DNA from 4 places in the Paenibacillus sp. FSL R7-0272 genome. Region 1 is predicted to be linked to each of the others. Evidence: riboswitches for the same ligand, from Rfam matches in the RefSeq annotation. Region 1 holds a riboswitch; each other region holds the start of a gene.

Region 1 (8,081 bases):
CGTGCCTGTAAAGAAACAGGAGACACGTCTGGCTATCGAACAACGATTGCTGGCTAACGAGACGATTACTCAATTCGCCGGCACCAAAGATATTCAGGTGTTGGGGCGTCCAATGACGATTGAAACGAATCTGCAAAGCCGTCCTGTAACGCTTGTCCTGCCAGTAGACAGCAAACAGCTTGCAGGTGTGAAACCAGCGGATCTTGGCGTGTATATCGAACACAGCAATGGAACAAAAGAGCTGGTACACGGTAAAGTAGTAACATTGAATAAAGATAATAACCAGCAAGGCATCGAGATTAATGTGGATCAGTTCAGTACCTTTTCCGTGGTACGGGTCAAAGACTGGGCTGATGACACGGCAACAGCCAAACCTTATATTCACGGCTATGCAGATGGTCGTTTCCAACCGGAGTGGTTCGTAACACGTGCCGAGATGGCGGCACTCATTACGCGTGTAACAGGCACTGTGGAGTCTGAGAGTAAAGCATCATTTACTGATGTTAGAACTGGCCACTGGGCTTATGGCAGTATCTATGCTGCTACTCAAGCCGGTTACTTCACAGGTTACGCAGACGGTAGCTTCAAACCGGGGCAAGGAATTACACGAGCAGAGATAGCGAGTGTATTACAACATTTGCTGAAAGCTGAACAAGCAGTGACATCCGAAGCAACAACTGCATTCACGGATGTGAAGCAACACTGGGCACAGGAGGCGATCGCTCGGCTTGATGCTGCAGGAGTTCTTACAGGATATACGGATGGTACCTTCCGTCCTGAGAAACTGGTATCGCGTGCTGAAGCAGTGACTATGATCAATAAATTGATTGGTCTTCAACCTGCAGCAACAGCGCTAAAATCCTGGTCGGACGTACCTGATACCCATTGGGCTTACCAAGCGATTCAGGCCGCATCCATAAAGGATTGACGACCAGCACGTTTCAAAGAGATATCTTTCAGTCTTTGACTGGAGATATCTCTTTTTATATTTACTGGAACCAGAATACCTCAGTACGGCGGCCATAGGAGCTTGCGCGCGGTTTCGTACCGTTCAGCGACAGCGGGCCAGTAGACTACATTCCACCAGTCTTCAATGTACTTTTTGCGTTCGTTTTGATGCTTGAGATAGTAGGCATGTTCCCATACATCTAGTGGCAGGAGTGGAACGATATCCGATTGGGACAGATTTTGATGTTTTTCAGCCTGCAAAATTTCCAAACGATGTGCTCGCGGACTCCAGACCAGCATTGCCCACCCGCTACCTTCCACCTTGTTAGCTGCCTCGGTAAATTGATTTTTGAATGCTTCATAGCTGCCAAAATCACGTTTGATCTGCTCTGCAAGCATTCCGGTAGGCTTGCCGCCGCCCGCTGGGTTCATAATGGTCCAGAAGATGGTATGCAGATAATGTCCTGCTCCATTAAAAGCTAGCTCACGCTCCCAATGTTTGATGAGCTCAAAATTATTCTTTTTCCGGGATTCGGCGAGTTTCTTCTCCGCAACGTTCAAACCGTCCACATAGGACTGATGGTGCTTGTCATGATGAATGTGCATTGTCAGCTCGTCAATGTGCGGCTCCAGCGCATTATACGCGTAAGGGAGGGGAGGTAACGTGTGCCCGCCAATAGGAACCGGCTTTTCTCTTACCGGGACAGATGCAGGCAGCGTTTCGGCAGGAGCCGTCCCAGCCGTTGATGGTTGGAGTGACGACGATTGCACCTGCGCGGAAGCCGAAGGGGATATACTGGTATTGGTATTGGTTTGCCCGGCTAAAGATGCTTGTAATTCCGTTGCTTCTAGACGTGTGTCTTGGGCGACCTTGGAGCTAATGTTGTGTAGTGCATTCTCTAGCAACATCGATGAGGGTGGTTCTGTTTCACGCAAAATGCCGGGCTGGCTCAGGGTTTCTAATACCCCTAGGAAATACTCCGATTCGCGGATGATATGCAAGATGAAGGTTTGAGCAAATGGGACCGCACGGACCGCTGCACTTTGCTCCAGCATAATATAAAGCTGCTTGATAAACTCTTTGGACTGATGTTTTGCTGTCTGGACGAGTTGATCGATACTTCGCATGATATAGGGGGCAGGCGGCTGGGTTGCAGGCAACAGCTGTTTTATCAACTGATTCGCCACTCGCTCACTGTTCGCAAAGGCTGCTTCCCATTCCTCCAGAAGTTTAACGTAGGAGGGCTCAAGGTCAGGAACCAGTGTGCGAATGATGAGCGTATGTTCTTTCTCTTGCTCTTTCCAGAAACGGATTTCTTCCAGCGTCCGTAGAGGAAGCAGATGACCGTATCCATCGCAGTTCATATGCGTTATACCTCCAATCTTTCAGATTATTTTTCGAACCCGATCTTCGTCCAATTACCTTTGCTCTGTCTCAACAGTGTATTCTTGGGACGCATTGTCCTATGTGTATAAAAAAAGAGCCCCGGAGGGCTCTAAACACATCGAAATGCTGTATATCATTTTAATATTACTGCCGGTTTTGTTGCACATCCTCACTGCTTGTTTTCGTCACATGACTAAGGAAAATCGAAACACGGCGTAGATATTCCTTCGGATGCTCCCGGAAGATCAGTTCATGATGCGCGCCTTGTACAATCCATTCTTCTGAATAAGGATTCGTCTGATTAGCGGCAAGTTGTTCGGCAATCGGATAAGGGGCCTTCTCATCTTCTGTACCATGAATAAAGAAGATTGGGAACGGATAGTCCTTTTTCTTCACTTCCTGATACGGGATTTGCTGCAAGCCGGTACCGTTCAAGATCGGGAAGAGCAACTTCATAATCTCGAGCGTAGGCTGACGCGGCAGATTGATCTGATTATGAATGTTGTGGTACAGCGTATCCGGCTCCAGCAGGAATGTACTGTCCAGAATCATGGCATCCACTTCTTTGGTTAGCAGTCCGGTTTGCAGAGCCGTGCCTGCTCCCATGGAAAATCCCCAGACGACCAGCTCCTGTGCTCCGCGCTGTTTAGCAAACTGAATAGCTCCCAGCAATTGCTGAGACTCAGCTTTACCACCTGTTGCTACCGCTCGGTTGACCTGAGAGGCAAAGCCGTAATCGAACATCACCACATTAAACCCGAGCTGGTGCGCGTAATGGGCGAGGTCATACATAGGCACCCAGGTTTCCTCCCGATTGGCTCCATAACCGTGGCTGAAGATGATGGTTTTGCCCGTATCGGTATTCGCAGGGATATACCAGCCTTGCATAGTTCTGCTACCGTCGGCCGCAGGGAATGTAATGTCCTCATATTTCATGTTTTTGGCCTGCATCGGGTTCGAAAACACCGGTGCGACCGTAGGGTTGGAGAGCACCCAAGCAATATAACCGTGTAAGGCAATAAAACAAAACAACAGAAAAAATACAACGGAGAGCAGCAACGCTACGACAATATGTTTGAACCGAATCAGCCTCGGTGACAACGAAGAGGGCAGATCGGACACTTTGGTATGCAGCGGGGCTTCGCTCTGGGATGTCGGATACATGCACGCCCCTCCTTTGAGTTTCGGTTGAGGATTAATATGGACAAGATCATAACGATATGAAAAATAGCATATAGGTACTTTTTAGCACGTATTCATGACGATGGCATCCTAATGCTAAAGTCACGCTTTTGATATTTTATCTAAATTCGTTTCTATCTTTATCGTATGTCCCGATATAGTCAAAGTCAATTGATTGGAGGTATTTGTTACGCAATTGTTATATAGTTCTTAAGATGTAGAGGTAACAATTCCATAGTGTGTAAATTACAGGAGATTGGGATGTGCTAATTGGATATCCTTGTTCATTTTTTTGTTTTCAAATCATACTCAAAACGGTTCTTTTTGGTTTACAGATGAGACCGTTTCTCATATAATTTATGTAACCAAGTTTCATGTGATGAAACATGAGGAGGGCATCATGCCATGGAAGACCGCAAATTAACCGTCCGGGCTGTAGAACGGGCGCTGGATATATTATTATGTTTTACCACGCGCAGTGATCTTGGACTCACTGAAATTGCTAGTCAGATCGGTTTGCACAAAAGTACGGTACATCGATTGATGGCTACACTGGAGGATCGGGGGTTCGTGATACGTGATGCGGCAACCGAAAAGTATCGGCTAGGTATTCGGATCTGGGAGCTGTCAGCGCATATGTCACGTAGTGACGATCCTGCAATTTTGCTGTTACCTGCAATGGAGAGGCTGCGTGATCGCTTGGGCGAAACCGTAAGTCTCTACCTTCGTGACGGCGGTGAACGGATTCGGATTCAGGCTGTGCAGAGTGATCAGGCGATTCGGCGGGTTGCACCTGTAGGTGTCAGACTGCCGCTTTCCGTAGGAGCTTCCAGCAAAGTATTAATGGCATTTGCCGCTGATGAGGATCGGGAGGAACTGATGAACGGCCCGGAATGGCCTGTATTTATCGATCCGGCCGTCTATCTGGCACAGATGGAAGACATTCGAGTGAGTGGCTACGCAACCAGCTATGAGGAACGCGAGCCGGGAGCTGCCGCTGTGTCTGTGCCAATTATGGATCGCAGAGGCAACATTGCAGCAGCGCTTTCCGTGTCTGGACCTGTTAGCAGGCTCTCGCAAGAGACATTACATGAGTACGCGCCTGTGTTGAAAGAAGCAGCTGTACAAATGGGACTTATGTTGCCATAGGGGAAGGCTCTTGCATGAAGTTTTGCTCGAAGGGAATTACCTCTCTGGAATATTAAGGTTGAATTTAAGCCCAGATTACGCTACTCTGTAATGGACGACCCAGCGGGGTCGGTTGAATGTCATATTTTAAGTTGAACAGCGGCTTGATTGTCGCAATACGTTTACGTTACTGGGGGAGTCCGAATTGTCCGGACTGAGACGGGATCGCATGAGATCCCGGACCCTTTGCACCTGATCTGGATCATACCAGCGTAGGGAAGTAATCGGCCATATGACCACAGACACCACAGACGTTAACCCGGGATCAATGCTGTATTGCAGCGGGTGGCCCTTGTTGCGTGTATGGTGATGGACATTAGTCGGTTCCTTCGGAACCGGCTTTTTTTATTTACAGCGGCAAGCAGAGATTCAGTTGTTGTGTTTCACCTTGGCAGTGACAGCACAATAATTGCGGCATAGATGCCTGGACTTCTAAGAGAAGTGATCTCGTGTTTCGTGCTCATGCTGATTGTACATAAAAGTTGTCTTTTGGATCATTCTAGCTGCTTATGCAGGGTCAATCCTGCTGTGCTTCTGTGCTCTGCTTTTTCCAGACAGGTGTGGTAAGTCAAAGCTGTCACATTGGTGGACGATATGGGCAAATGAAGATCACAGAGGAGGAAACAGGAGACATGAATACAGGGAACCAAACGGAGCAACAGACGGGAATAGAGGAAACAGGGCGCGATGGTCATCCGGTGGAAAAGAAAACCGGAGCGACTGGAGGGGTACAACCCTTCCCGGGCAGCCGCAAAGTCTACATTCAGGGCTCACGACCGGACATTGCTGTACCGGAGCGTGAAATTGCCCTTCATGATACGAATACCTCCCAAGGGGTGGAGCATAATGAGCCGCTGCGTGTCTACGATACGAGCGGCCCGATGACCGATCCCGAATTCCAGATGGATATTCGGAAGGGATTACCTGCGCTCCGAAATCACTGGATTATGGAGCGTGGTGACGTTGAAGCATATGAGGGCCGCGCAGTGAAGCCGGAGGATAACGGATTGAAGGCGGGAGGACGGAGAGCCGGGGCAGAGGAGTACCCGGGATTCCGCGGTCAACCGCTACGTGCTCAGGCTGGACGCTCTGTCACACAGATGCATTATGCGCGACAGGGCTTGATTACGCCCGAGATGGAGTACGCCGCTATTCGTGAAGGCGTAGAGCCTGAATTCGTGCGGCAGGAGCTGGCGAGCGGCCGGGCTATTCTTCCATCCAACATCAATCACCCGGAGAGTGAGCCGATGCTGATTGGGCGTCATTTTCACGTGAAGATCAACGCCAACATAGGTAATTCCGCTGTATCTTCCTCCATCGAGGAGGAGGTGGAGAAGATGACCTGGGCTGTTCGCTGGGGATCGGATACGGTAATGGATCTCTCCACAGGCAAAGACATTCATACCACACGGGAATGGATCATCCGTAACTCCCCAGTGCCGATTGGTACGGTGCCGCTCTATCAGGCGCTGGAGAAGGTAAATGGCGAGGCGGAGGCCCTCACTTGGGAGTTGTACCGGGATACGCTGATTGAACAGGCGGAGCAGGGCGTGGACTATTTTACAATTCATGCGGGTGTGTTGCTCCGATATATTCCGATGACAGCGAAACGGATGACGGGAATAGTGTCTAGAGGCGGGTCCATTATGGCGGCGTGGTGCCTGGCACATCATCAGGAGAACTTTTTGTACACCCATTTTGAAGAAATCTGCGAGATTATGAAAAGGTATGACGTTGCTTTCTCCCTCGGGGACGGACTGCGTCCAGGTAGCATCTACGATGCCAACGATGAAGCACAGATGGCGGAGCTCGCCACACTTGGGGAATTAACGCAGATTGCATGGAAGCATGATGTGCAGGTGATGATTGAGGGGCCGGGACATGTGCCGATGCACAAGATCAAGGAGAATGTGGATTTGCAGATGGAGATCTGCCAGGAAGCGCCGTTTTATACGCTCGGGCCACTGACCACAGACATTGCACCGGGATATGATCATATTACGTCTGCGATTGGGGCAGCGATGATTGGCTGGTTTGGTACGTCTATGCTCTGCTATGTCACTCCAAAGGAGCATCTGGGGCTTCCGAACAAGGATGATGTACGTGAAGGGGTTATCGCTTATAAAATAGCTGCCCATGCCGCAGACCTAGCCAAAGGCCACCCACGCGCTCAGCGCCGGGATGATGCACTGTCGAAGGCACGCTTCGAGTTCCGCTGGAGAGATCAGTTTAACCTGTCACTTGACCCGGAACGAGCGCTATCCTACCACGATGAGACCCTACCCGCAGAAGGGGCGAAGGAAGCACATTTCTGCTCCATGTGCGGACCGAAGTTCTGCAGTATGCGCATCACGCAGGACATCCGTGCCTTTGCCGCAGATCGCGGCCTGAACGATGATGAAGCAGTAGCCGCCGGGATGCAGGCGAAGGCTGAGGAGTATCGGGCGCGGTCGTAAGCTTCCGCAACCGAAAAAGTGACCCGACAGGACTGAAGTGCCTGAGCTTGGGTCACTTTTTTATGTTTAAGTTGTAGGTTACTCGTAATATCCTTTTGCATACACGGCTGCGGTTGAGAAGCAGAGATGTTTCATTTCATCCTGCTGATTTTCGGGCGGCATCTCCAGGAACCACGGCTCCTTCATATCTTCTCGGGTCATGGGTACCGGACGCCACAGGATCAAACCGATCTGATCGAACTGGAAACTGCAACCAAGCTCGGGATCTTCACGGTCATATGGCGCAATAGCGTCCAACTGCGGTATCAAAATGTCAGCCTCGGTGCCAAGCAGATCAAGTTCTCCCAGCATACACTTATACTCATCACTTTCATGAAATTCAATAAAATGTACTTTGCCTTGAGCATCATATTCTACGTTGGGATCAAAGCCGAAAGCTTCCGTTTGTTCAACTTCATTTTGTGTCATGCCTAAACGGATACCCCCGATGGATTGACCTGGTTCTACAACGAGATGTTTCATGGTTACATTCCCTCCAAAATAAAAAGTCTACATAGTTGTGGCTGACCACCCTTGTCATGAAGCAGGGTACTGCCTACTAGAAACTGCAAACAGTGCGAAAATGCTTATACTTTCTTCGTGATACCGATATCCCGCTCCAGATTCGCGCCTAATAATGAAAGCGGCGTATAGATGGTCATACTTGTATCGGAAGATGCCTGCTCAGCGGCAGGAGCCATGGAAAGCTGAGCAGCGACAAGACAAGTATCCTTGCGTTCAAGAGCAAGCTGCTGCAATGCTTCTTCTAACGCGGTGATGTAGCCTTCCTGGTCACCTCGCATGATCATGTCGAATAGACCAGGGAGCAACACGGATTCAAGCTCAGGCTTGTCCTTTCCTGCCAAGTGTCGATCCATATA
Region 2 (8,081 bases), 230 kb from region 1:
GAAAGAACTTTTCTTGCTCGTTGAGGGAGGGAAGTTGCTGTTCGGGATGATAGCCAAAAGCCGGATAGATGTAACGCGGATGCTGTTTAGCAAGTTCCAGATTGGCCTGAGCAGAAGCCAGATTCATGGAAACCGCAATGACGGCTTCGACCTGATGCGATGGTAAGCTTAACAACATCTTCTCCTGTTCCTCATGTGTGTATTTATCAAAATGAATGTGGACATCGATTAATGGTGCAAACGTTGGAGAATGCATGGGGGAGTGCCTCCTTATATCGTAGGTATGTATATATATAACGCCGAGTTCATGGTGTTGGATCACCCATATTAGGAAAATATAACTAAAAAGCCCACGCTATCAAGATAGGCGGGCTTTCTGCTGTTCTTCTTTCATCCACTGGGCAATCTGCCGTTTGCGTTCGAGAAAGGCAGGCTCTTCTGTTATTTCATCTCGTCTTGGACGGTCAAAAGGAACATGAACCTCGTGTAGCACAGCCGCCGGTCGATTGGATAATACATAGACCCGATCCGCCAGTAACAGTGCTTCCTCGATATTATGGGTGATGAATAGCACCGAGCGACGATTCTGTTCCCAGATATCCAGCAACCAGCGTTGCATGTCGCTCCGCGTCAGAGCATCGAGCGCGCTAAATGGCTCATCAAGCAGCATCAGTTCCTGCGGGCTGAGCAGTGCACGAAGGAAAGCAACACGCTGTTGCATTCCGCCTGACAGTTGATGAGGATATGCCCGCTCGAAGCCTGCAAGGCCAACGCTGCCCAGCCACTGTCTTGCCTCTGCGAGCGCTTCGGCACGCGGAGCAACGGGGGCAGTGAACGCTGTAGCAGAAGCGATCTCACCTGCCAGCAACACATTGTCTTCAATGGTTCGCCATGGGAAAAGGGCAGGTTGCTGCGGCATATAGCTGATATGTCCGCGTTGTCCCGTAACCTGCTTGCCATTCATGAGCACTTCGCCGTCCTGTGGCTTGAGCAGGCCGCCGATGATGTGGAACAGGGTACTTTTCCCGCATCCGGAAGGGCCAACGATGGCGACAAACTCCCCTTTTTGTACCGTAAGGGACAAGCCATTCAACACAGACAGTTTCCGCCGCCGTTCCTTGAAGGACACATGCAAGTTAACAATGTCTAGCGCGGGAGGAACCGAAATGGAACCCGGACCATTCGTTTTATCCTTCGGGTATCTTTTCATAGGGAATCACTTCCTAAGTACATAATACGTTAACCTCTGATATGCAAAACTAGCGCTTCTGTGGGCGCCAGCGAACGAGCAGCTTCTCTAACAGCGCAATGAGCAGGAAAAGAAGCAGGCTGAGTGCCACGATAATCATGATGGCAACAAAAAGGCGATCCGTGCGGTAAGCCGATTTCTGCAACATCATATAATAGCCGATGCCTTTGTCGGCACCAATCCATTCCGCGATGATTGCACCCATGACACTGTATGTGGCGGCGATTTTGACACCGGAAAATATCGATGGAAGGGCATGCGGAAGCTCCAGTTTCCAAAAGATATGACGGCGATTCGCACCTGCCATGCGCATATAGTTCATCATCGCCGCATCCGTGCGTGTTAGACCGTCCATGGTAGCGACTGCTACCGGGAAGAAGCAGACCAGAATGATAGTAATCAATTTGGGTAGCAGGCCAAAGCCGAACCAGATCAGCAGGAGCGGTGCAAGTGCGATGGTCGGGATATTTTGACTAAGAATAAGTAGTGGATACAAAGCTGACTTCAGAAAAGGGATCAGATGCAGTACCATGGCAATGAACAGACCGACCGCTGTCCCGGCGACAAATCCGATAAGGGTTAGCTGAATCGTTGCAGAGGCGTGCATACCCAATCGGTCAGCCTGAGACGCCGCTTCGCGAGCGATATCGGACGGGGCGGGCAACATCCATTTCTCAATGTGGAATAGGGAGACGGCCCCTTGCCATATCGCAATAAAGAGAATAACCGCCACGAGGGGCGGCCATACACTTTTGAAATAGGTAGACATTAGCGATATTTCTCCGTCAGTGTATCCATGCTGAATCCGTCCGGGCTATGTGCAATTTTGATCTGGGAGATGATGCTTGGACTACCAGCTTCCACAAGTACCTCGTGCATTTTGCGAACAACCTCCAGCAGTTCATCCAGTTCGCCTTCCATGGTGGTATCTAGCGCATTGACCTGATATTTCAGGCCGGATTGCTGAATCACTTCGATGGCACGGTCTACGTATGGATAGGAGTTCTCGCCGTTCGGTGTTTTGGGAATAACCTGAATACTGAGTAATGTACTTGCCATAAGAAATCAATGCTCCTTTCGGGTGTGGGTGGATAAGTAGATATGGTCGTTGTACACTGTAACACTCCGATGACAGAATAACCTTCCAATCGCTGTTATCCCCAGATTTTTTGATTCCCTTTTCCAAAGGGGAAAATCCGGTGATAAAGGCGAAGCGTATGCTTCCGATGCTAGCTTTCTTTCAGAAAGCTTTTAGCTCCGCTTTTTCAGGTTTTTTCTGTCCTCTCCGTTTCTTGTGTACAAAAAATTCAACTTATCCATTAAGCTGTGGAAAAAATTCAAGAGAAAGCGCGCTTATGAGGTGGTTTTCCTTAGAAAACCTTATAAGCGTTGACTTCTTCAATTTTTTTCTGCCCTCTTCGTTCAAAACGTGTAAATATCAAGGTTCATGGTTACAGTTAGATTTAATATTACTGTGGTAAAAATTCGTTCGTGTAGGCTTTCGTTACATCGATCTCTTTATCCAGCAGTTTTTTGCTGAACATCCAGTCGGTGTAGTTCTTCCATACCTCTTCCTTTTGTTCACCCCAGCGCGGGGCATCATCTTTGTATTTCGGGCTGAGCCACTTTTGGCTTGCGAGTACTAATTCTTTGTCCAAATCGGGAACAGCTTTGATCAAAATGTTCGCTGCTTCTTCAGGGTGATCAATCGCATATTGATATCCTTCAGAAGTGGCCTTCAGGAAAGCCTTCACCAGTTCAGGGTCTTTCTGAATCGTCTGTTCATTGGTCACGAGTACAGGGGTGTAGTAATCCAGCGCTTTGGCATAATCTTTTACATATAACATGTCAATCGGTTCTCCGCGTAATTCAGCCTCAATTCCCGTCCAGGCATAGAAAATCCACGCAAAGTCGATGTCCCGTTTCACAGCTGTGAAGAAGTCGGCATCGCCCATGTTAATCTTTTTGACTTTGGATACGTCAGCACCTTCGCCCTCCATAATGGATTGCATCACCGCTTCTTCCACCGGGGAACCCCAGCCGCCGTAAGTTTTACCTTCAAAGTCTTTGGGTGATTTGATCTTACGATCCACTGGAGCGGCAAAACCGGATGTATTATGCTGAATAACTGCGGCAATCGACACAAGGGGAACGTCCTGCGTCCGCGCCTGAGTTACACTTTCCTGATAACTGACGCCAAACGGTACCTCACCCGAGGCAACCATCGTATCCGCACCGCCGGCTCCCGGCTGTACAATCTCCACGTTTAAACCTGCTGCTTTATAAAAACCTTGGTCCACCGCTGCATACAGACCGGTATGATTCGTATTTGGAGTCCAGTCGAGCACGACCTTTACATCTTTCAGTGCAGTACCGCTCCCCTGGTTGGTTTGGTCCGAACCAGTCGCACCTTGCTGCTCTGTTGGAGCGGCTTCTTTGCCACCACATGCAGCTACGGTAACCAGTAGCACACACATGAGTAACATTCCCATCGTTTTACGCCATTTCATTGTGTTTCTCTCCTTCGTTATGTCCGGCCGAATGGCACGGGGTACTCCTTGGCTTCATATCCAATCCCTTTGCATAAATCGCCGGATTTATACGTGCGGGTTATCCGAATAACGTCATTTTTCTGTTTCTGCTGGCAAAAGAAAACAAAAAAAGCGCCCCGTAATCCGGGACGCGTGCAGGCGTGAGAGAGTGGCGTTCAGCTTATAGCTGTGCCGTTGCAATTTACTCCGATTCCTACGCTGGCATGATCCAGATCAGGTCTAAGGGTTAGTATCTTGATGGGATACACTCTCAGCCGGCCAATTCCGACTCCCCTGGGAAACTATGAAGTTACGGGCATTACTAGGTGTAATTATAGGCCAGTGACAGGATTGTGTCTACATAAGTTGGACTAAAAATATTTTCACAAAATGTTCACTTATGTGACGGTAGCCTGATTGTCTATAATGATCCAAGTTACAGAAAGGATGAGTGTATTGCCAGTAAACAAGAAACAACAAGTGATTTTTGGACTTATGATGTGTACAGGAATGGTCGTAGTGATGATGACCTTCAATTTATGGCATACGGGGATGTTAAGTCAGATGTCCGTGCCGCAGCTATTGCTCCAATTTGTGATCTGTTTTGCCATCGCCTTTTTGGTGGAATCGTTCATCGTGGGACCGATAGCGAGAAAAATTACATTTTCCTTCTCATTTGCGAGGTCGAGTAAAATTAGAGGTGTAGTTACGATGTCCTTTTTCATGGTAATCGGCATGGTTTTGCTCATGTCTTTATATGGCATCATTACAGCCTATACTGCAGGTCAGCTAGAAGGAGATTCCGTAATCAATGCGTATCTTCATACGATTGTACGTAACTTCGGTCTGGCATTGCCTTATCAGTTGATTGTACTCGGGCCGCTAGTGCGTTATGTATTTGGCAAGTTGTTCAAGGGACCAGTAGCCGTTGTGTCGGTTTAAATCATCGTATCGTTATCCATCATAACAAAAGTATTTCCTGGGCAATCCTGTGGTTTAAGAAGTTCTAGCGTAAGCGATCCAAAACAAAATACCAATAATCACAGCAGCAATAATGATCGTAGTGAAAACTCCGCTCAACCATGAACCTCGCTGGGCTTGGCGGGCAAGTTCATCTGCTCTTTGTTTGGCGGCTTCGCCCTCGGATGAATTCAGATGGTTTGGGTCCATATTCATGCAATATCTTCTCCCCTCGACAGCTTAATTTACCATAGTCTGAACTGTTATATAGGACAACTCATATATATTTGAAAAAACGGTTACTCGACTAATTGTTTAATGGAAGCTAAAGCCATGACGATACTAATTGCAAGAAGGAAAATACCTCTGAATTTAATACGTATGATGTCGGAAAGTATTAACTCGTCTTTATTCCGGTTGAAAGGCCAGGAATTCGGTATGAGCAGGGCTCTGATTCCAAAGACGAGTCCGAATAAACTAATCAACAGAAAGATGATGAAGAAAAACATAAATTCACCCCTTGGTGTTTTAGAAGTTATTTCAATTGTACTTGATCCAGCTTTGGAAAGATACGTAAACGGGCATCTATCAGTTGCAATGTTGTTCTGTCTTCGTATATACTGAGAAACACAATTACAGATCGGATCATGCCGTTGAAGAGAATCCAACTCAGAGGCGTTTTCGCCAGGGAGCGAATTGAAACTATCCCAAGTTAACCGGAACCGCCCGTTATCGCGGACCAAGAGGCTGATCAGGAGATTTGAACTGATTTGGCAAGTTGGGTGGCACCGCGAGCAGAGCGCTCCTCGTCCCAAGGGATGAGGGCGCTCTTTGTATTTTTTTAGCCAAAGGAGACGGTGATCATGTTAGAAATGAAGTGGGTTCGGGCACATGCAGAAGAGGTTCAGGCGGCAGCAGACGGGAAAAAGATCAAGGTTGATATCGATGCGTTAATACAACGGGATGACGAGCGAAAATTGCTTTTGCAGCAAACGGAAGAAGCGCGTCGTCAGCGTAATACACTATCGGCTGAGATCGGGAAGCTTATGCAGTCGGGTGAGCGTGAGCAAGCGGAGAAGATGCGGGGACAGGTTAAACAATTGAATGAACAGCTGGAGCAAGAGGAAGCCAAGCTGGCGGTAATCCAGGAGGAAGTGACCAGACTGCAATGGCTGGTGCCTAATATCGTGTCGCCAGATACGCCTGTGGGCTTGTCGGATGAAGATAATGTAGAGCTACGGCGAGTGGGAGAGCTACCTGTGTTTGACTACGAGGCCAGAGATCATGTCGAGCTGGGAGAGATGCACGAACTGATCGACATTCCGCGCGGCGTTAAGATCGGTGGAACGCGAAGCTATGTATTGAAGGGGGCAGGTCTGTTGTTACACCGGGCGGTACAGCAACTTGCACTGGACCTGTTGCTGAAGCAGGGATTCACCCCGCTGGAGGTTCCACTCATGGTCAGGGAGGATACACTGGTAAACACCGGATTTTTCCCGACAGGCCGGGATCAGGTATATGAATTGCAAGGAGAGAACAAATGGCTGGTCGGCACATCGGAAGTACCGCTGGTTTCTTATTATGCGGATGAAGTGATTGATGTGAAAGAGCCCGTAAAGCTGGCCGCAATATCGACATGTTTCCGTAGTGAAGTAGGCTCGGGAGGACGGGATGTACGGGGCTTGTACCGTGTACACCAATTTGCCAAAGTAGAACAGGTAATCCTGTGTGCGCCGGATGCGGCGGAATCGGAACGGATGTTACAGGAGATTACGGGACATGCAGAGGAATTGCTGCAACGGCTTGAATTGCCCTATCGTGTAGTGGCGGTATGTACGGGAGATATGTCGCAGAAAACGTACAAACAGTATGACATCGAAACATGGATGCCAAGCCGCGAAGCATATGGGGAAACCCATTCGTCCTCGAATTTGCATGATTTTCAGGCTCGGCGTTCGAACATTCGCTGCCGTGATGAGGAGGGAAAGCTGGTCTACTGTCATACGCTCAACAATACTGCCGTAGCTTCACCGCGCATTTTGATCCCACTGCTGGAAAACCATCAGCAGGCAGATGGTAGCATTTATATTCCGGCAGCTTTGCGTCCATATATGGGCGGGGCCGAACGCTTGATTTTGCCAGAGCATGAGAAGGAATGAAATAGAGAATAAGCAAATAAAGAGGAGCCCGCATTGGGTTCCTCTTTATTCAAACATATGATCAATAACCCATTGATATTCTTTTTCAAACCGGGATGCCAATTTGATATTTTCTATGTTTACCGTATTCCTTATATATGTCAGGTCAATGTTATCGAATTGGCTATACATGAGGTAACGAGCCCATTCCAGGCTACGGGCATCAGACCAGAACTCGGCTGCTCTTAATCGATCTAGGATCAGATCATCTATTCCAATCACATAACAATAACCTTCTGGTGTGTTTAATTTGATTATTTTTTCTTTCGAACCCTCAAGTGTATCCGAAGGAATTTCAATTGGTATATCCATCTCAGATACATAGTAATGCCTTCCTTCTCGGACGAAACCTAGTTCATCAAATAGGGCTCGTGCTAAATCATCTCGGATCATTACAAGATCAACATCAGCTGTCTTATAGCTTCCAGATGTATATAGTTCAACGGCATTTCCACCAACAATGATTGCTGGATCTGCATCTAGTTCATCAAGTATAGGAGTTATGATCCCCATGACATAGAATTCTTTAAGTTCTCTTCTGGATACATCGCCTGCAAGTTCAATAAGCTTTTCTTTAGCCCATTGAATTTTTTTCTGTATTTCTGGTGTTTTTATACGATCCATGATTCACCTGTATTCTTAACGCAGCTTCCATTCAAGCTCGTTAATAATTTCGATTTTTCCGGATTGCAATGCCTTTTCAAAACGATTGCGGGCCGTTCTCATTAGTAAGACCATCTCATCTTCTGAGCGTACCTTCGTAGATGTTGAAGTGGAAATGGTTCTCATGCGTTTGCGATTATTGGTGACAGCGACCACGTCCAGCAGATTCTTTTCGATCATACATGCTTCACCTCACTTGTTCAGGTTTATTAGAACAGTATTTCATCGCTTATATATATTATACAATGAAAATCATAAAATGGTTCTACCTGTCCTTGCACTTTGTCATTTAACTTTAACCATCCAATGTCCGATATAAAGTATAGTGGATAGTAAAATATTAGGCGAAAAATAAATTAAACGGTTGGATGATGGGAGAATGAGACTGGACATGGACAAGAGTCGAATCAAATGGTCGTTACGAGGTATGCTTGCTCTAATTATCGCACTTACGGTTGTATTGCCTACGTCAGTTTGGGC
Region 3 (8,081 bases), 290 kb from region 1:
TAAACTTCATCTCTTGAAAGATCGTCTCTCCCTGTTCCGTCAGTGGATTGATCTGATAATGGACTTTGTATATATCTCGGAAGCTTTGCAAATCCCCTGTTGCCGCAATCGTATAGAGACTTGCTGTAAGCAATATAAACAGGAGACTGATAACAAGCATGCCTGTAAACGAAAGCAACATTTTGATGCGAATTGACATAAATATCCCCTCTTAATCATGCGATTGGTACAGTTAGTGCACATGTTATCACAAGAAGCTTCATATTGCCCATATGCAAATCAAGTTGGCTAAATGTTGTCGTATGGCTATGAGCATAAAAAAACAGGGTGAAGCAGCATTTGCTCTGCTCCACCCTGTATGGTGCATATGGCTTAGTTATATAAGCAACATGCTTATTCAAACGATTAATGGATAGATTATTCAATGGTTAGATTAGTGATTCCTACCGCACTGTTCGACAGATAAATTTGGTACACTGATCCAGTCTACCTGGTTTGGATAACTAAGCTCCCCACAGTTTAATACTGCGTATTACCCGACTGGCTCGTTTTACCTGAAGCGAATCCTTTGAAAAGTGTTGGCACTTTGGAATAACGTGTATTGGTAATTTTGCCTTGGGAGCTGCTACTATCTGTACGCATAATGGCATCTTTTACATTCGAGATGTTGGAATTATCAAGAGTCATGTTGACAGTGAATGTTGTGCCTCCATTTTGCCGCACCAGCTTGCCGATATCATCGGCACGGAAGTTTTTAATGTTAATTGTGCCTGCCGCATTGATCTGGAACACTTTATCATAAGCCTTGTATGCCGCACCGCCTGTAATGTTCACCGTTCCTGACGATTTCAATGTCAACGCGTCCTCGCCCACATCCTGCCATACTACATTCGAAATATTACAGTTACCATAACAATGTACACCGTCTGCCGCTGGCGCACCAATGATGACATTTTTCAGTGTAGCACCTGCTTCCAGCCGGAAGACCGGCTTCTGATTCTCTGCTTGAGAACCGTCACCCAAGGTGGATGGATTAGCCACAAAGGTTTTCCCCTGTCCATCATACGTCGTGCCCTTAGGTACAACAATCGTTGAATTTACAACCGTTGGCGCAGCCGCTGCGGGCATAACACCAAATATGGAAGCGACCAGACCGGCGGACAACAACAGCGTTAACATTTTTTTCATCAAGAACATCCTCCCTTAATATAAGTGAATTTGTCTCCAAGCACGCTAGCTTGTCTGACAGAACCGCAGAAGTAGATCACTGCTCGGAACCTGTCCTAATCCTACAAAAAAAGGGAGATTACAGGAATAATCTTAAGATCACATTTACATTTTTTAGAATAAAATCCAATATAAACGCCTTTTTATTTGATTTTTGTTTATTTGATATGTACCGATATTAACTCGTAATATGCTGTTTTTACCGTTAAGTTCCATCAAAAAAAGACCCTATCGTCTGATATCAGACAATAGGGCCGCAGAACGTTCCATCTATACTTCAGCAGACAAGCCTGAATTCACTACAAATTATTCTACGATGTGCCACACCGTCTCAAGCTCCTGCTCCAAAACGCTGGCGGTATCCGCATTTGCGGCAAAGTTCTTCTACAGCTTCCCTTTTAGAAAAACCGTATACCAGATTGTTCGCACGCTCTCCGTCCACAATATCGGAAAAAGACTTTTCATGGATGTTTCCAAGGTTGATGACACCTTCTCCATCCAAACAGCATGGAACCACGGTTCCATCAACCAGCACAGCTGCCTGACTGCGTAATGCATGACAAAAACCTTTGCCGTCATCTTCAGGTGCATCGAGACTTGGCCATTGGAATTCATGGTCCTGATTCAGGTATACGTTGGGTGCAATTTTCACGCCACTACCCGCAACCACCTTTTCTTCAATACGGAAGTCCAGATTGAATTCCTTTTCCAGCACCTCAAGTGTCTCCCGATTGCGATTCATCTGAGCATTAGTGAAGTTATCCTGAGTCAGATTCCATAGTCGGAACGAGACAATGACGTTATGTTTCACCGCTTCTCGAACAAAAGACAAGATGTTATGCAAGTATCCGTCACGATCCGTAGAACCTTCATGGCCGTCAAAGCTGTGCAGCGAGAAATTCATCTGTCTCAGTGCAGGTTTGCCCAATAATTTATGCTGTGTCTTTGGCAGTAGCGTACCGTTGGTCGTAATGTTCACTTTAAATCCCTTGGCATGAGCCATATCCAGCAACAGGTCAATTTTGGGATGAAGCAGCGGTTCCCCTTTGACGTGCAGGTAAATATGTTTTGTGTGTGGTTTGATCTGATCCAATATATTATTAAAGACTTCAGGGTCGATGAATCCTTTGGCTCGCTTCGTTTGTGGACAAAAGCTGCATGCCAGATTACAGATGCTCGTAATTTCAATATATACTTTCTTGAACGTTTTCAACTCAGGGTCCCCATTCTGCCGGGAGGAACAACGGTCCTGCCCTCATTCGTAGTACGGCCATATGAGCCAATCCCCATTATATCGGGTTCACGAGCTAAGGTAAATCAGAATAGCGGATCAGTAACAAAGTCCAGTGTATTTTTCATCCCCATTTCAAGGCTTAAATCCTCGCCCTATTTACATTAAGTCAAGATGGATATATGCTGAGTACATAACTGCATATCTTGTACATTTGCACTGGGGGAGCCTTGCGGCTGAGACGAATACGGCGATTCGGACCCTTTGAACCTGATCTGGATTATACCAGCGGAGGGAAGTGGAGCGGCTTTTATTGGCAGTAGGGGATCTCTATCCTAGATGGGGATCAACTTCAGTTCAAACGTATAGCTCCGTTCATTTCTCCGGAAATGGGTGGGGCTTTTTTGTATTTCAGCTAGTCGTCTCGCTCATAACCATATCCATCATTTGAAAATAAGGAGGTCATTTGGATGTCTTATCTTGAACGTGTACGTTCACTCAATCCTTTGGTTCATAATATTACCAACCTTGTGGTTGCCCCTTTTACCGCAAATGGTCTGCTTGCCCTCGGAGCCTCTCCGTTTATGGCCTATGCTCATGAAGAAGTCGCTGACGTCGCTCGAATGGCTGGTGCGGTGGTTCTGAACATCGGCACATTGGATGAAAAGGTCGTTCAAGCGATACGTCTAGCCGGACAATCAGCCAATGCACATCATGTGCCTGTTGTCCTTGATCCTGTTGGTGCAGGAGCCACGACATATCGCACCAATACGGTACAAATGCTGGTTCGTGAGCTTCGTCTTACCGTATTAAGAGGCAATGTCGCCGAAGTGGCCCATGTCATTGGTGTGCCATGGAATATCAAAGGTGTGGACGCCGGGGTTGGCGAGGGTGATCGGATTAGCATTGCGGAGAAGGCCGCGCAACAGCTTGACTGTATTGTCGTTATTACGGGCCAGTACGACATTATTACAGACGGATATCATACTTTCCTCACAAGCAACGGACATGCATTGCTCACCCAAGTTACCGGGGCAGGCTGTCTTCTCAGCTCAGTCATTGGTGCTTTTGCTGCGATTGCCGAGCCGGGGCGCGACATGCTGAACAGCGTGGTGGAAGCCGTCTCAACCTACGGTGTAGCTGCTGAACAGGCTGCAGCACGAACGGCTCATCAGGGGCCAGGCAGCTTCCAGATTGAATTGTTAAATCAACTGGCGCAGATTACACCTTCGCTGTTCTCCGAGCATGCACAAATCCGTCAGATTCGTGGAGGTGTCTGATGAATATTGCTCAAGCGTTAACGATTGCCGGGTCTGATAACGGCGGCGGTGCAGGAATTCAGGCAGATCTCAAAACCTTTCAAGAACTTGGTGTATACGGCATGACGGTCATTACTGCAATCGCCGCTCAGAACACTACAGGGGTTCAAGGCGTGTTTCCGATTGATTACGACGGCATTGCCCAGCAACTTGATTCAACGGGAGTCGACTTTCAGCCGCGTGCCATCAAGACAGGTATGCTGTATAGTGCCGAGATTATTCGTCTTGTTGCGGCAAAATGTCAGCAATACGACTGGTCAAATCTGGTTATTGATCCCGTGATGGTTGCCAAAGGAGGTGCACCTCTGCTCCAGCAGGAGGCTGTGCAAGCACTTGTGGAAGATCTGCTACCTCTTGCTTTGGTTATCACACCTAACATTCCCGAAGCCGAACTACTTATCGGGAGTTCGATTCGGAACCTGAGTGAGCGCGAGGAAGCCGCAAAGCAATTGGTGCAGATGGGTTCAACATATGCCTTGATTAAAGGAGGACATGATACGGGAAGCGGTACGGTTATCGATATCCTGTATGACGGGCATTCCTTTCATTATTTGGAGAACCTTCGTGTTATGACACGTCATACCCATGGAACCGGCTGCACGTTCTCTGCTGCCATTACGGCGGAACTGGCGAAGGGTGCCCCTATTCTGGCTGCCGTTACGACCGCGCGAGCATTCATTCAGGCAGCCATTGAAGATGAGCTGGGATTCGGGACCGGGCACGGGCCAACGAATCACTTTGCGTACCAGCGCAGACAGCGGGGTGCCGCTGATGCGTAGATGGGATGCGGAAGCGGTCCACCGCGCGCTGCAGTTGTATTTGGTGATGGGTAGCGTCAATACGACGCGTGACCCGGTGGAGGTGCTCCGCCAGGCGATCACTGGCGGCATCACGCTGTTCCAGTTCCGCGAGAAGGGAACTGGTGCACTGGCAGGCGAAGCCCGCAGAACGCTTGCGCTGCGGCTTCGTGAGGTGTGCAGCCAGCACGGGATACCGTTCATCGTGAACGATGATGTGGAGCTGGCTGTGGCGGTGGAGGCCGACGGTGTACACGTCGGCCAGGACGATGCGGACGCGGCGCTGGCACGCGCCCGCATCGGAGATGGGCGGATGCTTGGCGTATCCGCCCACTCCGTCCTTGAAGCCCGCCGTGCCGTGCAGGCGGGCGCAGACTATCTTGGCGTCGGGCCGATGTACCCGACGCGCTCCAAAGCGGATGCCCACGCTGTGCTGGGCCCCGCCGGGGTTGCGGAACTGCGCGCCGCAGGCATCGCAGTTCCGGTGGTCGGTATCGGCGGCATTACGCCCGATACCGCGGCCGCCGTGATGGCGGCTGGAGCCGACGGCGTAGCCGTCATCTCCGCCATCGCGGGCGCGGCCGATGTGCACGCGGCGACTGCACAGCTCGCTGCGATCACCCGCAGGCAGCAGGCATAGCCATGCTCCCGGCCCTATAATGCAAAGGTTGCAGCCACTCGGTCTGCATCCTTTGCATTCTTGTTTTATTCTTCGCCTCCTTTGCATCCTTCTGCAGCCTATATATCCTCCTGATTCCTTTTTTATCCTTATCCTTATCCTTCCGCAAACTGGTCATCCTATAGCGCCCCATACCTCCTTCTGCTTCCTTTAAATCCTTTCGCCTTTCTCACCTTCTTCCCACCTTGCATCACGCACATATCGATCTCTTCCCCCTCCCTTCCATCCCAAATATATTTAATATATAAATCATTTCTACTATAAAGCTTCACATTTACAAATCATTATCTTTTAATTACTATGGATATAAAAGCATATCCGAAATATCACCTATAGAATAAAAGGAAGTGAGTTTATGGATCAGATCGATAGAAACATCCTGTTTCATATGGAAAACCAAGCCAGATTGTCCATGACCGAATTAGGAAAATTGGTGGGACTTTCACAGCCAGCCGTCACGGAACGTGTAAAACGACTGGAGGAAAGTGGTGTTATTGAAGGGTACCGCACCATCATTAATCCGCAAAAATTAGGAAAACAGAGTACATCCTATCTACTATTTCAGACTAGAGAATGCACTGCTTTCCTTGATTTCTGCCGTATGTCGCCCGAAGTTGTAGAATGTTATCGCGTCAGTGGAGAACACAATTATTTATTGAAAGTCATGACAGATTCTATTGCTGACTTAGAGGCATTCGGAAATCAATGTGACAAATACGGAACCTATACTACACTTATCGCAATGTCCTCGCCTATTGCATCCAAAAACCTAATTGATGAACCCCAGTTCCTGATCTCAAAGGAATCCTAACCATTCATCTTTTCTATTTTAGATATCACCATTTCAAGGTGAACTAGGAAATCCGTGTTTTTTAGAGCACAACGTGATGAGAAGAGCGACAAACAACAATATCACCAAGGAACCCGGCAGGAATCTAGCTCCGCTCCAATGAAGCAGGATAGCACCAACCATACCTCCCGCACCGATCCCTAGATTCCATGCCGTTACCAACATCGATTGGGCGATATCGGCACTGCGGCCTCCTGCATGTGCAATAGCTGTTTGGAGTAACGTTGCCGCTCCGCCAAAGGTCAATCCCCATGCAATCACCCCTATAATGATAACAGCCGGCTGATTGCTCCAGATTGCCATCGCCGCTGAGGCAAAAGCAAATATCGCAACACTTAATAGCACCAGTATCCTTAAGTAGCGATCAATCAGCAGTCCAATAATCCAAATACCCATCACTGAAGTTACGCCAAATAGGAGTAAAATCAGATCAACTCTATGGGCCAGTGCTGTATTTTCCAGAAAAGGAGAAATGTAAGTATACAAAATATTATGAGCTAACACCCAGGCAAGCACCACAAATAAAATAGGCCGTATTCCAGGAAGAAACAGGATTTTATGCAGTGAGAGTTGATTCTGCTTGACCTCGCCTTCATAATCTGGAACTTTCCAGAACACCCATACAATAAGCGCGAGCGTCAATATAGATATCGTTCCAAAGATTAAACGCCAGCTTACATACGTTCCAAAAAAAGTACCGATCGGAACACCAAGCGCTAATGCCAAAGGTGTACCTGCCATAGCAACGGCTATAGCTTTTCCTTTTAATGACTCTGGCACCATCCGACTTGCATATCCAGCGGTCATTCCCCATAGCACCCCCGCTGCTACTCCTGCACAAAAACGTGCAATCAACGTTATAACATATACCGAAGATAAGGCAGTCACCGTGTTAAATAAGAGAAAGCCTATAATACATAGCAGCAAAAGAGGTCTACGTCTCCACCCGCGAGTTGCCACAGTCAGTGGAATTGCCGCTGCCAGAGAGCCTGCAGCATACAACGTAACCAGTTGTCCGGCTTTGGCCTGCGTTACGCCAAGACCCATGGCAATCTGAGGGAGTAGTCCAGCAGGCAGGCTTTCAGTAAGTATGCAGATAAATCCTGCCATAGCTAACGCCAGCAAAGCAACCCATGGAAGACCTTGTTTTTTGGCATATATGTCTTCTTTAATGGAATCCATCTCGTTTGAAATCACATTGAAAGCCCCTTTGTTCTGTATTTTGGATAGCTCAAATATTCATTTGCTATCTTTGATAAGCTTACAGAAATGAGCAGGGGTTTTGCATACAGCATTAAAGGTACTTAAGCTTGTTAACGAAGAAAAACCTTATTTTTCTCAAGCTTTGCTTTGAATTCCTATGATCCTCCTTTTTCACATCATTAACTTATTGACTCTTACGTAACGTGACATTGTACAATTCATGGTGTAAGGAGGTTTCACCCATGGCCATGAAAGTAAAAGAAGTCTCCGAACTGGCTTCAATCAGTGTGCGCACACTGCATCACTATGACGAGATCGGGCTACTTGTTCCAGATGAGGTCACTGATGCCGGATATCGAATGTATTCGGATGCCAATCTGGAACGACTTCAGCAGATTTTATTTTTCAAAGAACTCGGCTTCTCGCTAAAAGAAATCAAAAACATTTTAGATGACCCCGCCTTTGATGCGGAGGAAGCATTGCATATGCACAAACTCATTTTGCTGGAAAAACGCCAGCGTCTGGATCAAATGATTACCACCATCGATAAAACCGTACTACATCTGAGAGGAGAGATTGAAATGACCCCTAAAGAACAATTTCAGGGCTTTGATTTTAGTCAAAATCCGTACGAACAGGAAGCACGCGAGCGCTGGGGTGATAACGCCGTCAATGAGGCAAACCAGAAATTAAATGACCAGCCTGCTGACAAACAAAAAGAACTTTCTAATCAGATGAATGATATCTTCAGACGATTAGCAGCCATTCGCCACAC
Region 4 (8,081 bases), 3.0 Mb from region 1:
CTGACGACCGGATCAATTGATCCGGTTTTTTCATATCATCCTATCCTTTAAATACCCGGATTAATCCTTGTTTCAAACTGGAGAATGGTGGAATATTTAAAAATCAGCTATCCACCAACATATAACCTATCCCTCGAACCGTCTGGATTAACTTCACCTCTCTGCCTTTATCCACTTTCACCCGTAGGTGTTTAATGTAAACATCAACAACGTTCGTATCCATGGCAAACTCATATCCCCACACATCGCGCAAAATATCTCCCCGTGTGCAGGCTTCATTCAAATGCAAGGCTAAAAACTCCAATAATTCATATTCTTTCGGGGTCAGGTTCAAATATTGCCCTCCACGACTCACTCTACGCGAACGCAGATTAATTCTGAGGTCTTGAACTATAATCATTTCCTCACCTTCATGGGAAGCACTGGCAAACAACCGGAGCAGGCTACGAATTCTCGCAAGCATAACCTTCCAATGAAGAGGCTCCTCCATTACATCATTCGCTCCAAAATCAAGCCAATCAATGACCCGTTGCGGCGAAACTTCAGGAATAATTACGATTAGAGGCGTGGATACACTAGGATTCATCCACCGCTTCAATGCAATTTTATCCTGTTCACTCTGATGCATATCCTCAGACTCTCGATCCACCAAAATAATCAAATGCGGACGAACAGCCCTAAAGTCCTCTATGTCGTTCAACTCATACCATTCTACATGCTTCACCTCATAACCCTCGTCTTGCATGATACGCTCTATACGGCCCACTAAATCCCCAGTACCCACTAATATGATAGCTGTTTTCATCATTTCTCACCCGGCCCGTCTGGTTTCCGTTGCTACTTGGCATGGATTGTACCGTTAGGATGCCATAAAAAGAAAAAGTCCATCCCCGCGGGGAACAGACTTTGTCAATGCATGAGTTTTGATATTACAAGTAATTGATGTGGTTTATCCAAAATATCGATGAACCAGCGTACGCGCTTCAGACGTATCTTTTGTGCCATGAACAAGGACACGCCCATCCTGAAAAATGACCAACCGATGTTGACCTGTTGTGAATGACACCAGAAAAGGATTCATTTCCACTTTTCCTTCACCAAGCCGTTCCAATCGATCTGCTGTCTGCGGAAGGTCCAGTTGTATGCGGCGCGCAGGACGAATCTGAACAGTATCCCTACCACATAACACATCGGTTTTCTCCAGATTGGATGCAGAAAGAAACGGGTACGTAGCTGCTGGGCTACATGATGCACATTCTTGCTTTTTTGCCCCATCTACATTAATGGATATGTACTCGTTCCTCCACACATCAAATGACAACAATTTACGCCGAAGAGTAGCTGTGTTACCACTTAGCAACTTCATCGCTTCCGCTGTCTGATTGGCTGTCACCATCTGCACCGCTTGAGGAATGATGCCCGACGTATCACAAGTATCCCCACCAAGTGGTACTTCTCCTAAGAGGCAGTTTAAGCAAGGTGTTTCGCCAGGCAAAAACGTATACGTAATGCCATAGCTACCCACACATCCTCCGTATATCCAAGGTATATTGTGTTTCTGTGCCATATCATTAATCAGTAATCTTGTATCAAAATTATCCGTTGCATCCATGATTAAATCGGTATGCTCCACTAGCTCTTCAAGTTCATCCACGCGCACATCCATCACTTTGGCTTCGATGCGAACGCTTGAATTGATTTCTGTTAAACGTTTGACAGCCGCCATCGCTTTGGGCATGCGCTCAATCGCATCCTGTTCAACATAAAGTTGTTGCCGCTGGAGGTTGCTCCACTCCACATAGTCCCGATCTACAATGGTAATTTGCCCGACACCGGAACGCACTAGCGTTTCTGCAATACCTGTTCCAAGTGCGCCGGCTCCGATAATTAAAACTTTGCTGTCTTTTAACCTCGCTTGACCTTCTTTGCCGAGCGGAGCATATCGTTCCTGTCTGGAATAACGATCACTCTGCTCCTTATGATGTAACTGATCTGTCATGTATGAACCATTCCTTCCACCGGACTGCTTGCTGCTGCATAACGTTTCACCGGAATCATGCCTGCCGTATACGCCAGTCTGCCCGCTTCGACCCCAAGCCGCATCGCTTTTGCCATGGCAACCGGATCATCTGATCCAGATACGGCTGTGTTAAGCAATACACCATCCGCCCCAAGTTCCATGGCATAAGCGGCATCTTTGGGAGAGCGTAACCCTGCATCTACAATAACAGGCACTGCCGCTTGCTCTATGATGATTTCGAGATTATAAGGGTTAATGATCCCTCTACCTGCTCCAATTGGCGAAGCTCCAGGCATGACTGCATGTACACCAAGCAATTGAAGCCGTTTAGCTAAAATAACGTCGTCCGAAATATAGGGCAACACGGTGAATCCTTTTTCGAGCAAAATGCTACAAGCCTTGTACGTTTCAAGCGGATCAGGGAGCAACGTTACTCCGTCTCCGATGACTTCGACTTTTATCATATCACAAAGCCCCGAAGCTCGCGCAAGCTCAGCGATCCTTACGGCTTCTTCCGCAGTCGAAGCACCCGCCGTATTGGGTAGCAATGTGTATTTGCTCAGATCCAGCGTATCCAGAAAGTGTTGCTTGCCCGTCTCCTCCAGATTCAGACGACGTACAGCAAAGGTCAACACCTGGGTACCTGAAGCTTCCACGGCCTGACTCTGTACTTCCATATCGCTGAATTTGCCTGTTCCAAGCAACAACCTTGACTCAAACGAATATTTACCAATCGTTAACATCATTCAACCTCCTAGGTTTTAGCAAGTTTCAACTACCAACTACTCAATCAACAAGATTCAACCACGCCTGTGAATCACTTTGCTTAGCCGCCTCCGACAAAATGAACAATCTCAATCCGATCTCCTTCTCTTAGCGTTGTTGTTCCATGGTGATCTTTGGTCAAAATATTGCGATTCAACTCAACCACCACGGTTTTCACTTGTAAGTTAAATGATTGCAGTAATTTGTCGACACGATTTAACTCGTCTTCAACCTCCATCTTTTGGCCGTTCACGATAATGTTCACGACATAACCCCCTTTCTGTTCAATCGTTCAGGCGAAAATGCTTCGATCCCGATCTCTTCGGCACTCTTGCCCTCTACCATGTCTGCGATCCAGCGACCTGTTATTGCACTAAGCAATATCCCATTACGAAAATGTCCATACGCTGCATACAAGCCTGAAACCCCTTCACATTTGCCTATATACGGCAGTCCATCAGGGGTGGAAGGTCTTATACCTGCCCATGCCCGCACAAAGTCCGCCTCCTTGATTCCCGGTACCCAATAACTTGCCGCTCCAAGCAATCGTTGCATACTATTTGCCGATACGCTGTGATCTTTTCTTCCTGGCAAACTGGTTGCGCCGATCCATACCTCTCCGTTTGCTTTCGGAACAATATAGGCATCTTCTGCATATACCGTGCGATCGGGTCTGCCTCCAGCCTGATCTGTAGTAAACCGAACGGCCAACATTTCACCTTTCACCGGACTTGAAGGCAAAACGACCCCCACTTGATGCATGAGTTGCTCCCCGTGTAAACCAGCAGCTATTATGATATGTTTGCAACACACCTCTCCCTTAGCCGTTTTAATCCCTTGAACACCATGCCTATCTACGATCAGCCGAATATCTTGAACTCCTTCCAAAATGCGGGCACCCATCATTTCAGCTGACCTCGCATAAGCTCTTGTCAATGACACGGGCAACACTTCGCTCTCCAATGATCGGTAATAAGCGCCGTACGTATCCCGATTCAACCACAACGCTTCTCGTTGCACTATGCTTCGATCCCACCAAAGTTGCTGCACTCCGGAAGTGGTATTTCGTCTATCCTTGTATTTACTTAGATCACCGTATGAACGAAACGGTGTAATAAATCCGTTGCGCCGTAAGCCAAGATCCATACCTGTTAAAGCGGATATTTGCTCTTTGTGCTTATGAAGTAATTCCCTACTGTCATATGCGGCTTGTGCCATGAGTGGATGAGCAAAATCCTCACTATCTGCTGCCAGCATGCCGGCAGCTGCACATGAAGCTCCGCTAGCAATTTCCGACTGCTCAACAAGCAGTACTTCCTGACCTCGGGATGCCAGTTCAAAAGCAATCGCACAGCCTATGACTCCACCGCCCACAATGATTGTTTCTGCATGAAAGGTTTCTGGTTTCTTAGTTAAAGTTTCGGATAGCGGTAGCCGCTTAAACTTATCTTGTTCACACGATGAGTCGATCACTTCCTCGGGTTGACTCGGTCCTCTCTGTACCATTTTGTCATCTCCTTGTTTGAACAACATTCCGATCTTATTAGGTTGGCGTCATTTCCAACTTTTTGATCGAGAAACATTCACTTCACTGCTTCCACAGCCTGTTTAAGAAGCGCAGCAGCATGAGCAGGGTTTGCATGTTTTAACACACTTGAGATCACAGCAGCACCCCTGGCTCCCGCAGACCTGACGGCCCGAATGTTATCCGGCTGGATCCCCCCAATTGCAATAACAGGTACCTTGACACTGGAGCACACTTCCGATAATGCATCTAATCCCCTCGCTACAGAATCCGGTTTGCTTGCACTTGCGTACACATGCCCGAAAAAAAGGTAATCCGCGCCATACTCTTCGGCAATTCTCGCTTCATGCAACGAATGCACCGATATCCCCAACCGGAGCCTCAAATCATGCTTGTTCTCGGGCTTTACCATTACTTTTGCCCTTTCCAGCATATCTTGGCTCCAATGTACCCCTTGATAAAAATGGCCTGACGAATATAGGTTCGCACCGTTGATTACAATGCGGGAAGCTGGAACACCCGCTTCTGCCATCAATTTGGCCCAGTTAAAACATTCCTGTTGCGAGAGTTGCTTTTCCCGGATATGAATGTAATGCACATAAGGCCATATATCTTTGGCTGCCTTCAACATGACTGACTGTTCCGCTTTATTCGTAGATATCACATGTAACTTAAAAAAGTCTTGCTCTAGTCCACACGTTGGTACAGATTTATCTGTCCGCTTGTACCACTGGTCTGTTGAAGTTTTACCTGATTCATGAGCATCATAATCAAACATCAAGGTATGCAATCTCGTTCTCGCTCCTTTCAGCTACAGGCTTGGAGAAGTAGTAATGACAAATATAAAACCAAAAAAGCCACTCCCGTAGGGGAGTGGCTGCGTATAAACAAAGGTTCAGTTCAATCACAAGCGTCTGACAAATACCTGTTAAACAGTTTGATAGTCAAATCTATAACTGTTTATTTTGATATTGAACCGCTTGGCATCACGATGTAATAAGATCCTGTTCTTACGTTAAGAATCATTTACTATCGTTTTCGCTGAAACGCGCCACTTCCCTACGCTGGTATGATCCAGATCAGGTGCAAAGGGTCCGGAATCGCATTCTTCCATCTCAGCCGCATCGTGCGGCCCCCCTAGTGTTCATATGAAGTTGTAGCCTATATTACCACAACCGGTTTTTTTTGTCATCGTGCTTTTTCGGACCACTCTTCTACATCCCACGTTTTGGTGACCCAGCCTTCATAAAAATCCGGTTCGTGCGATACAAGTAAAACGGTTCCTTTATATTCCTTCAGCGCCCGCTGTAGCTCAGCCTTCGCCGTTACATCCAGATGGTTCGTCGGCTCATCAAACAAGACCCAGTTGCTCTCACGCATCAACAGTTTGCACAAACGGACTTTGGCTTGCTCTCCCCCGCTCAGCATGTTAAGCGGACGAGTAATATGCTCATTTTTGAGCCCGCAACGTGCAAGATGTCCTCGCACCTCGTTCTGTGTTAGATGTGAAAACTCGTTCCATACATCATCGATCGGTGTAATATTCCCGGCTCGCACTTCCTGTTCAAAGTATGCCGTCTCCAAATAATCACCAAGAAACGTTTTTCCGCTAATCGGCGCTATTTTACCCAGGATCGTTTTGAGCAGTGTTGATTTACCTACCCCGTTGCATCCCACAATCGCGATCTTTTCCCCACGTTCAATCGTCATAGTCATCTTAGGTAGTAATGGATACGTATAACCGATCTCAAAATCAATACCTTCAAAAACGGTTTTGCTACTTGCGCGGGCATCCTTGAACTTAAATGTTGGTTTTGCTGCTTCGTCTGGTCGATCAATTCGCTCGACCTTTCCAAGTTGTTTTTCCCGGCTTTTCGCTCGACCAGAGGTCGAAGCTCGAGCTTTGTTGCGTTGAATGAAATCTTCCTGCTTTTTGATATATTCCTGTTGCTTCTCATAGGCATCAATATGCTGTGCTTTCTGCATATCCGCCATTTCAAGAAATTTCTCATAGTTGGCCGCATAACGCGTCAATTTTGCAAATTCCAGATGATAAATGACATTAACCACTTCATTCATGAACTCTGTATCATGGGAAATCAATAGAAAAGCATATGGGTAGTCTTTCAAATATCTAGTTAGCCACTCAATATGCTCTACATCCAGATAGTTTGTCGGCTCATCCAACAAAAGGGCAGTGGGTTTCTCCAACAACAATTTTGCAAGCAGGACTTTCGTACGTTGTCCACCACTGAGAGCTGCAACATCCCGATCAAGGCCAATTGCATTTAATCCCAAACCGTTTGCCATTTCTTCCACTTTCACATCAATCAGATAAAAATCGCCCTGTTCAAGCTGTTCCTGAATATCTCCCATTTCTTCAAGCAACTGCTCAAGTTTGTCTGGATCGGCATCAGCCATCTGATCCGTAATGGCCATCATTTGCTTCTCCAGTTCCAGTAGCGGCAAAAAAGCATCTTTAAGCACATCACGAATGGTCTTGCCTGGTGTTAACTTCGTATGTTGATCCAAATAGCCATATCGAACTTTTGGCGTCCATTCCACTTTACCGCTATCCTTAAGCAATTTTCCGGTGAGAATATTCATTAGGGTTGATTTTCCGGCACCATTAGCCCCAACCAGACCCACTCGTTCTCCAGCAAGCAGACGAAACGAAACATTTTTAAATAACGTACGGTCTCCAAAATTGTGACTGACGTTCTCTACTGACAATAAACTCATAAGATGAGACTGCTCCTATCTATATACATTACTTTTAGTTCACGTTCCAAAACCCTATTCTAGCACAGGTTCAGTCTTTTCTGAAAGTAATGACACTTGCGCGGAGCAATCATATTCGAAATAACCTCTGGCGGCTGCCTGCCTTGCAGTTGTAAACACCTCTTCAGCACGGAAACCGGGGTTACAGGTGGCAGGATAATGATATTTTATGCCTGTTGCGGGATCAATCCCGCCAACAACCGCCGTTTTTTTGACTAGCCGGCCTCCACCAATGGCATAATTGTTAATCTTCTGACCCCCTACAGCGATCCCCTGTATAAAAGCCATAATACCCGTATCATTGATCGAATTGTACCAATCTTCCTGCGAGACTAAAGGCATCGTGAATAGATAAGAGACACCATTTCTCCTGGAAAATTCATTATGTCGATTGATTACGTCTGCAAGTTCTTCCTGTATTCGGGTCACGATCCGGCTACGCCGCACCTGTTTAAAAGTTGTAGAGTCCTGAAGCAATGGAATCGTGGAATTCGAAGCCAGCTCCTGCTGAAATCCTTCGATCCATTTTCCTGCACCAGCATCATAAGCATACACATAACCGTCAAGTGTGAAATTAATGCTATTTCCGTCTGAATCTGAATATGTATAAGGTTTTTTGGGACTCCACACATGTCTATGAGACTTTTCCATCTCCCCAGTCATCTCGGTTTCCTTGGCAAAAATGTAATAACCATCATAATCCAGAACTACAATCGCTGGAATATAGTCAAACATATGTTGAATAGCTTCCTTGTCATCCTGTATGCCCATGTTTAATGCCATCGTTTGGGTAAAGGTGGTCAACGCCAGTTCCTTATCCGCTTTAACAAACTTGGCAGAATCATAACCTGCTTCAGCATGTTGTTTTTCATTCTGGTGCATGACCGCGCCAGCATCCATCACTGCGGTTTGTAACGCTGTTTTGTAGCGATAAGCCAGTTCATTGGCCTCTTGTGCATCTTGCGCATGAAACGAGAAGATATAAAATAA

The links. Region 1 has a riboswitch for thiamine pyrophosphate ahead of thiC (phosphomethylpyrimidine synthase ThiC). Riboswitches for the same ligand answer to the same signal wherever they lie in the genome.
Region 2: another riboswitch for thiamine pyrophosphate. It lies ahead of MKY23_RS02355 (ABC transporter substrate-binding protein); the one in region 1 lies ahead of thiC (phosphomethylpyrimidine synthase ThiC).
Region 3: another riboswitch for thiamine pyrophosphate. It lies ahead of thiM (hydroxyethylthiazole kinase); the one in region 1 lies ahead of thiC (phosphomethylpyrimidine synthase ThiC).
Region 4: another riboswitch for thiamine pyrophosphate. It lies ahead of MKY23_RS16390 (thiamine phosphate synthase); the one in region 1 lies ahead of thiC (phosphomethylpyrimidine synthase ThiC).

Annotation. Positions count from the first base shown of each region.
Region 1 is NZ_CP150221.1:735,308-743,388, forward strand. Features, by position in the region: gene MKY23_RS03365 (S-layer homology domain-containing protein) at 1-928, shown strand, start outside; gene MKY23_RS03370 (Fe-Mn family superoxide dismutase) at 1,009-2,313, opposite strand; gene MKY23_RS03375 (alpha/beta fold hydrolase) at 2,480-3,499, opposite strand; gene MKY23_RS03380 (IclR family transcriptional regulator) at 3,923-4,666, shown strand; TPP riboswitch at 4,828-4,941, shown strand; gene thiC (phosphomethylpyrimidine synthase ThiC) at 5,338-7,161, shown strand; gene MKY23_RS03390 (hypothetical protein) at 7,240-7,683, opposite strand; gene MKY23_RS03395 (hypothetical protein) at 7,788-8,081, opposite strand, start outside.
Region 2 is NZ_CP150221.1:507,311-515,391, forward strand. Features, by position in the region: gene MKY23_RS02335 (TatD family hydrolase) at 1-256, opposite strand, end outside; gene MKY23_RS02340 (ABC transporter ATP-binding protein) at 359-1,210, opposite strand; gene MKY23_RS02345 (ABC transporter permease) at 1,260-2,018, opposite strand; gene MKY23_RS02350 (MTH1187 family thiamine-binding protein) at 2,018-2,308, opposite strand; gene MKY23_RS02355 (ABC transporter substrate-binding protein) at 2,719-3,759, opposite strand; TPP riboswitch at 3,974-4,086, opposite strand; gene MKY23_RS02360 (hypothetical protein) at 4,228-4,722, shown strand; gene MKY23_RS02365 (hypothetical protein) at 4,777-4,956, opposite strand; gene serS (serine--tRNA ligase) at 5,604-6,899, shown strand; gene MKY23_RS02375 (UbiD family decarboxylase) at 6,945-7,562, opposite strand; gene MKY23_RS02380 (hypothetical protein) at 7,578-7,781, opposite strand; gene MKY23_RS02385 (Ig-like domain-containing protein) at 7,993-8,081, shown strand, end outside.
Region 3 is NZ_CP150221.1:1,026,516-1,034,596, reverse strand. Features, by position in the region: gene MKY23_RS04475 (HAMP domain-containing sensor histidine kinase) at 1-199, opposite strand, end outside; gene MKY23_RS04470 (pectate lyase) at 520-1,188, opposite strand; gene MKY23_RS04465 (radical SAM/SPASM domain-containing protein) at 1,559-2,440, opposite strand; TPP riboswitch at 2,670-2,772, shown strand; gene thiM (hydroxyethylthiazole kinase) at 2,929-3,738, shown strand; gene thiD (bifunctional hydroxymethylpyrimidine kinase/phosphomethylpyrimidine kinase) at 3,738-4,556, shown strand; gene thiE (thiamine phosphate synthase) at 4,549-5,214, shown strand; gene MKY23_RS04445 (winged helix-turn-helix transcriptional regulator) at 5,609-6,064, shown strand; gene MKY23_RS04440 (MFS transporter) at 6,098-7,285, opposite strand; gene MKY23_RS04435 (MerR family transcriptional regulator) at 7,549-8,081, shown strand, end outside.
Region 4 is NZ_CP150221.1:3,711,365-3,719,445, forward strand. Features, by position in the region: gene MKY23_RS16365 (response regulator transcription factor) at 104-808, opposite strand; gene MKY23_RS16370 (ThiF family adenylyltransferase) at 950-1,999, opposite strand; gene MKY23_RS16375 (thiazole synthase) at 1,996-2,763, opposite strand; gene thiS (sulfur carrier protein ThiS) at 2,847-3,050, opposite strand; gene thiO (glycine oxidase ThiO) at 3,047-4,291, opposite strand; gene MKY23_RS16390 (thiamine phosphate synthase) at 4,369-5,100, opposite strand; TPP riboswitch at 5,350-5,459, opposite strand; gene MKY23_RS16395 (ABC-F family ATP-binding cassette domain-containing protein) at 5,499-7,052, opposite strand; gene MKY23_RS16400 (hypothetical protein) at 7,107-8,081, opposite strand, start outside.